Regions from separate parts of the Actinoplanes sp. CA-142083 genome, predicted to be linked through region 1. Evidence: riboswitches for the same ligand, from Rfam matches in the RefSeq annotation. Region 1 holds a riboswitch; the other holds the start of a gene.

What was found. Region 1 has a riboswitch for ZMP and ZTP ahead of ACQPZX_RS02620 (glycine hydroxymethyltransferase). Riboswitches for the same ligand answer to the same signal wherever they lie in the genome.
Region 2: linked by a shared signal. The riboswitch ahead of ACQPZX_RS41715 (bifunctional 5,10-methylenetetrahydrofolate dehydrogenase/5,10-methenyltetrahydrofolate cyclohydrolase) and the one ahead of ACQPZX_RS02620 (glycine hydroxymethyltransferase) in region 1 are both predicted to bind ZMP and ZTP.

Annotation. Positions count from the first base shown of each region.
Region 1 covers NZ_CP192076.1:552,622-556,023, reverse strand. The annotation lists gene ACQPZX_RS02620 (glycine hydroxymethyltransferase) at 1-1,218, opposite strand, end outside; ZMP/ZTP riboswitch at 1,238-1,328, opposite strand; gene ACQPZX_RS02615 (hypothetical protein) at 1,427-3,304, opposite strand.
Region 2 covers NZ_CP192076.1:9,075,817-9,079,218, forward strand. The annotation lists gene dxs (1-deoxy-D-xylulose-5-phosphate synthase) at 1-1,918, opposite strand, end outside; ZMP/ZTP riboswitch at 2,050-2,130, shown strand; gene ACQPZX_RS41715 (bifunctional 5,10-methylenetetrahydrofolate dehydrogenase/5,10-methenyltetrahydrofolate cyclohydrolase) at 2,147-3,004, shown strand; gene ACQPZX_RS41720 (PadR family transcriptional regulator) at 3,040-3,375, shown strand; gene ACQPZX_RS41725 (ATP-binding cassette domain-containing protein) at 3,372-3,402, shown strand, end outside.

The DNA of each region.
Region 1 (3,402 bases):
GCCGATGCGGATGCCGGAGGTGTACCAGGCGCCGTTCGGGTCCTGCGGGATGGCGTTGCGGTTGGTGACGACGCCGCTGGACAGCAGGGCCTGCTCGGCCTGGCGGCCGGTGAGGCCGAACGGGTGCACGTCGAGCAGGACCAGGTGGTTGTCGGTGCCGCCGCTGACGAGCTGGACGCCGCGCTTCAGCAGGCCCTCGGCGAGCGCCTGGCTGTTGGTGACGATCTGCTGGGCGTAGTTCTGGAACGACGGGTCGCGCGCCTCGGCGAAGGCGATCGCCTTGGCCGCCATGACGTGGCTGAGCGGGCCGCCGAGGACCATCGGGCAGCCGCGGTCGACCTGGTCCGCCAGCGAAGGCTGGGCCAGAACGGCGCCGCCGCGAGGGCCGCGCAGGCTCTTGTGGGTGGTGGTGGTGACGATGTGGGCGTGCTCGACCGGGTTGTAGTCGCCGGTGAAGACCTTGCCCGCGACCAGGCCGGCGAAGTGCGCCATGTCGACCATGAAGGTGGCGCCGACCTCGTCGGCGATCTCGCGCATGGTCGCGAAGTTCACCTTGCGGGGGTACGCCGAGTAGCCGCCCACGATGATCAGCGGCTTGAACTCGCGGGCGGTCTCGCGCAGCGCCGCGTAGTCGATCTGGCCGGTGGCCGGGTCGACGCCGTAGCTGCGCTGGTCGAACATCTTGCCGGAGATGTTGGGCCGGAAGCCGTGCGTGAGGTGGCCGCCGGCGTCCAGCGACATGCCGAGCATGCGCTGGTTGCCGAATGCCTGCCGCAGCTCCGCCCACTCGGCGTCGGTGAGGTCGTTGACCTGGCGCTTCTCGAACTTCTTGAGATAGGGGACCTCGACCCGGTCGGCGAGGATCGCCCAGTAGGCGACCAGGTTCGCGTCGATGCCGGAGTGCGGCTGCACATAGGCGTACGGCGCGTCGAACAGGGCCTTCGCGTGCTCGACGGCGATCGCCTCGACGGTGTCGACGTTCTGGCAGCCGGCGTAGAAGCGGCGGCCGATGGTGCCCTCCGCGTACTTGTCGGAGAGCCAGTTGCCCATCGCCAGCAGCACCGCCGGGGAGGCGTAATTTTCGCTGGCGATCAGCTTGAGGGACTCGCGCTGGTCGTGCAGCTCCTTGGCGATCGCGTCGGCGATGCGCGGCTCGACGGAGCGGACGACCTCGAGCGCGGAGCGGAAGGCGCTGGATTCGGCGTTGAGCTCAGGCATGGGACCTCCCTATCACGGTGGAAGAGGCCCAGGCGCACGGCAAGTCATCATCGCGATGGGGCCGCTCCCCGATGGTTCCCCATCTTCAAGCGCCAGTTACGGCCCGCGGGAAGCATACCCCCGTCAGCTCCGCCGAGGCGTCCGATAACCGGCCGGCCGGGCCCGATGATCGAGATCGTGACCACCGGGCTCCAGCCGTGACGAGGGGCTAGCCGGCCACCTCGAACCAGTACCAGTTCGGATAGTCGCTCACCGTGCCGTCGGCCCTGACGGCGTACACGGTGAGCTGGGTGAAGCCGCTGACCGTCGGCGTCCAGGTGATGGTGGCCAGCCCGTCGGGGCCGGCCGGCACCTCGGTCTGTTCGGCACCGAAGTCGTACCGGTAGGCCGCGACGTCGGTCCAGCCTGGCGGCGGGCTGAAGGTGAACGTGCCCTCGACCCCGACGCCGCCGGTCGGCACCTGACTGCGGTGGTCGTAGACGTCGGCGCTCACGCCGGGGCCCGGGTCGAACGGGAACCACCAGCGCGCCGGCGCCGACACGAAGCCGTTGTCACTGTGGCTGCGCACGAGGATGGTCGGCCCCTCGATCTCGTTGGCGCGGAAGCTGAAGTACGCCACGCCGTTCTCGTCGGCCTGCCGGGTCTCGACCTCGCCGGTGCTCTCGCGGGTGAACTCGTACTCGGTCACGCCGGTGATGCCCGCGGACGGCGTCACCTTGATCAGCACGTCCTGGTTCCACTGCGGCTCGGGACCCTCGACGGTGACCGCCGGCTCGGAGCCCGGCACGAGGAGCTCGTACCGGACGATGTCCGACACGTTGCCGGCGGTGTCGATCGACCGGACCGAGAGCCGCTGGGGACCGGAGGCGTCCGGGTTGATGGTCAGGGTCACCTTTCCGCCCGGCGTGCCGGCCCGCACGGTGCGCGGCTTGCTGAACGGCTCGGTGCAGACCAGCTGGCCGTACTCGCCGCCGTAGTCGCAGACGCCGAACACGCCCAGGTCGCCCCAGCCCCACTGGAACCCGGCGATGTCCTTGTCGCCGTGCCCGTCGAAGGTGAAGACCGGGTACTCGCCGCGCGGGCCCCACGTGCCGGGCGAGAAGTTCGCGGAGGTCACGACGGGAGCGGAGGGGCGGACGCCGTCGTACGTGAAGTAGCACTTCTTCGACCAGGCGGAAGTGTCCATGCCGTCGGTCACCCGGGCCTGCCAGGCGTACGACTTGCCCTGCACCAGCGTGCTGCTCGGCACAGTGACCCCGGCGACGCGGCCCTGCAGCGAGCGCTCGTCGGTGTAGACGGTGCTCGCGTCCGGCGAGCCCACCGGCCAGATCGCGAACTCGGTCTTGACCCCGTCGTTCTCGTCACCGTCGTGGCCGAGGGCCTCCAGCCGGGCGCCCGTGTACTTCGGGTACGGCTTGAGCTGAGTGCACGCGAAGCCGCTGGTGTACAGGTGGGCGCTGTCGACGGTGGGCAGCGAGTTGTAGTTGACGGTGAACCGCAGCCCGTACGACTCGGAGAGCCGCCGGCCGTACGCGGGATCGGCCTCGTGCTCGGCACCCACCCGCAGCTCGAAGGTGACCAGCCGCTGCTTGTGCTGCACCGCGTCGTTGACGGCCGCGCTCACGTCGAAGGTGAACAGCGCGCTCGGGCAGCGCTCCGGCGTCTGGATCTCGTCGAGCTTGGTGAGCTCGGCGGGCGGGTTCCGCCACTTCGGCGGGGTGGAGACGGCCTTCGTCCGCCAGACCTCGACGGACCGCTTCGTGCAGTCGGCGGCGCTCTCCTCCTCGACCCACATCGTGCCGCCGTACATCTTCTTGCCCTCGTAGGCGGACAGGTCGTAGGTGACGTACAGCCGGGAGGTGTGCGTGCCACCGGCCTCGTCGGACCAGGTGCCGAGCGGATAGTCGGTCGTGCCGTCCGGCAGGTGCGGGGTTGCCGGCGTCGCCGAGTCGGTCCAGCCGGTCTGCACCACCGGCGGGCTCTCGAAGTGCGATGCGGATGCCGCCTGTGCCGTACCGATGACGGTGAGCGCGCTCGCGATGAGCGTGAGCGCCAAGCCGGAGATGAGCCCACGACGTCTCTTCATTTGTTGCCTCCCCCGCGCTGCCGGGCACTCCGCCCGACGGGCAACAATGATTAAGCATCCGCATGTATCGACATAGCAAGAGGCTTACCGGAAGTCGT
Region 2 (3,402 bases), 2.2 Mb from region 1:
GCGCGCGCTGCGGCTCGGTCGCGTCCTCGAGCCGCGAGACCCACTCGGTGACGTCGCGGGCGATGTCCTGCGCGGTCAGGCCCAGCGCGGTGAGGATCTCGGCGCGACTGCCGTGCGGGTGGAAGCCGGTGGGCACGCCGAAGTCGCGCAGCGGCACGTCGACCGCCGAGTCGCGCAGCGCGCTGGCCACCGCGTCGCCGACGCCGCCGGCCCGGATGCCGTCCTCCAGGGTGACGACCATGCGGTGCTGGCCGGCCAGGCCGATCAGCTCGATCGGCACCGGGCGCACCCAGCGCGGGTCGACCACGGTCACGCCGTAGCCCTGCTCGGCCAGCCGGTCGGCGACCTCGAGGCCCAGCCCGGCGAACGAGCCGACCGTCACCAGCAGCACGTCCTTGCGGTCGTCCTCACGCAGCACGTCGACCTGGCCGAAACGACGCACGGCCGGGGTCGCCGGCGCCACCGAGCCGGTCGGGAACCGTACGATCGTGGGCCCGTCATCGACCGCGACGGCCTCCCGCAGCTCCTCACGCAGGGTCGCCGCGTCGCGCGGCGCCGCGATGCGCAGGCCGGGCACCACGCCGAACACGCTCATGTCCCAGATGCCGTAGTGGCTCGGGCCGTCCGGCCCGGTGATGCCGGCCCGGTCGAGCACGAAGGTCACCGGCAGGCGGTGCATCGCGACGTCGAGCAGCACTTGATCGAACGCCCGGTTGAGGAACGTCGCGTAGACCGCGACCACCGGGTGCAGGCCACCCATGGCCAGGCCGGCCGCGCTGGTCGCCGCGTGCTGCTCGGCGATGCCCACGTCGTACACCCGGTCGGGGTGTTTGCGGGCAAGCGCGGCTATCCCGGTCGGCTCGGCCATCGCCGCCGTGATGCCGACGATGTCGGGGCGCTCGTCGGCGATGTGCACGAGCTCCTCGGCGAAGACGTGCGTCCACTTCACCGACGGCTTGGCCAGCAGCTTGCCGGTCTCGACGTCGAACGCGCTGCTCGGGCCGTGCAGGCGATCGGCCTCGTCGAGCTCGGCGGGACGGTAGCCGTAGCCCTTGCGCGTCACCGCGTGCACGATGACCGGCGCGTTGAAGCCCTTGGCCCGGCGCAGCGCCGACTCCATGGCGACGACGTCGTGACCGTCGACCGGCCCGATGTACTTGATGCCGAGGTCCTCGAACATCGGCTGCGGGCTGACCGCGTCCTTGATGCCCTTCTTGACCGCGTGCAGCACCTCGTAGACCGGCTTGCCCACCACCGGGGTCGAGCCGAGCGCGTCCTTCACCAGGTCGAGCACCCGCTCGTAGCCCGGGTTGAGGCGCAGCGTGGAGAGGTGGTCGGCGAGGCCGCCGATGGTCGGCGCGTACGAGCGGCCGTTGTCGTTGACGACGATGACCAGCCTGTTTTTCGCGGCGGCGATGTTGTTGAGCGCCTCCCAGCACATGCCGCCGGTGAGCGCGCCGTCGCCGACCACGGCCACCACGTGCCGCTCCTCGCCGCGCAGCGTGTACGCCTTCGACATGCCGTCGGCGTAGGACAGGGCGGTGGAAGCGTGCGAGTTCTCGATGTAGTCGTGCTCGCTCTCGGCGCGGCTCGGGTAGCCCGAGAGGCCGCCGCGCTGGCGGAGCAGGTCGAAGCCGTCCTGCCGGCCGGTGACGATCTTGTGCACGTACGCCTGGTGGCCGGTGTCGAAGAGCAGGCTGTCCCGCGGGGACTCGAAGACCCGGTGCAGGGCCAGGGTGGTCTCCACGACGCCCAGGTTGGGCCCCAGGTGGCCACCGGTGCGGGACACCTTGGCCACCAGGAAGTCGCGGATCTCGGCGGCCAGCAGGGTCAGCTGCTCGGGGGTGAGGCGCTTGAGGTCACCCGGACAGGTGATGGACGCCAGCAGGCCGGTCGAGGCGGGGTGGGCTTCGCTCATGGATGCGAAGTCTATCGGCGCGGGGCAGGGGTGCACGCCGCGCGAACGTACAGAGCCTGGTCCTACACACAACCTGCACATCACCGAGATCGGTGACTTCTCTCACAAGCGTGGCGATATGGCATCCTGGGAGACCTCTGCGCGACTGGCGGCACGGGGATGGGTGACCATCGGGGAGCCGGCCACGGGAATCGACCGCCTGGGTTCCCGTGCCCTCGAGGAGCCGCCATGTCTTCCGCACGTCTTCTCCCCGGCAAGCCCGTCGCCGAGGCCGTCCTGGCCGACGTGACCGCCCGCGCGGCCAAGCTGCGCGAGCGCGGCATCGTCCCGAGCCTCGCCACGATCCTGGTCGGCGACGACGACGCCAGCGCCGGCTACATCCGCATCAAACAGCGCCAGGCCGCCGAGCTGGGCTTCGCCTCGCCGCACCGCCACCTGCCGGCCGGCACCACCCAGGCCGACCTGCTCCAGGTGATCGAGGAGTTCAACGCCGACAAGGACGTCCACGGCGTGCTCATCCAGTACCCGATCCCCGGCCACCTGGACTACGACGCGGCCCTGCAGACCCTCGACCCCGACAAGGACGTCGACGGCATGCACCCGCTCAACATGGGCCGCCTGGCGCTGGGCATGCCCGGGCCGCTCCCCTGCACGCCGGCCGGCATCGAGGCGCTGCTGGCCCACTACGAGATCCCGGTGGCCGGGCGCGAGGTGGTCATCCTCGGTCGCGGTGCCACGCTGGGCCGCCCGCTGGCCATGCTGCTGGCCCAGAAGCGCCCGACCGCCAACGCCGCGGTGACGGTCGTGCACACCGGGGTGAAGGACTGGCCGCGCTACACGCAGCGGGCCGAGATCCTGGTCGCCGCGGCCGGCGTCCCCGGCATCATCCAGCCCGAGCACGTACGGCCGGGCGCGGTGGTCATCGGCGCCGGCGTCCGCTACGAGGGCCGTCGCCTGCTCCCCGACGTGGACGAGTCCTGCGAGGCCGTCGCCGGCGCGATCACTCCCCGAGTCGGAGGGGTCGGGCCGACCACGGTCGCCATGCTCTTCCGCAACGCGATCCAGGCGGCCGAGCGGGCCAACTAGTCAGGCTCTCTAGTTAGCAGGTAGCCTACCTAGCCATGGTGAACGCACCACGGCCATGGCTGCATGGCTTCCTCGACCTGTGCCTGCTCGCGATGCTGCGGGAACGCCCCGACTACGGCTACGGCCTGGCCCAGCGCCTGGCCGCGGCCGGCGTCGCCGACGTGCCCGGCGGCACGCTCTACCCGGCCCTGCTGCGCCTCGAGCAGCAGGGCCTGGCCGAGCCCAGCTGGCAGCCGTCGGAGTCGGGCCCGCGCCGCAAGTACTACGCAGTCACCCACGCCGGCCGGACCGCGCTCGACGCCCAGGTAGCCGAGTGGCAGCGCTTCCGCGACGGCATAGACGTGCTGGTGGCCGCCGGAGCCCCGCGATGAGCGGCGCCCCGGACGGCTGGGCCGCCC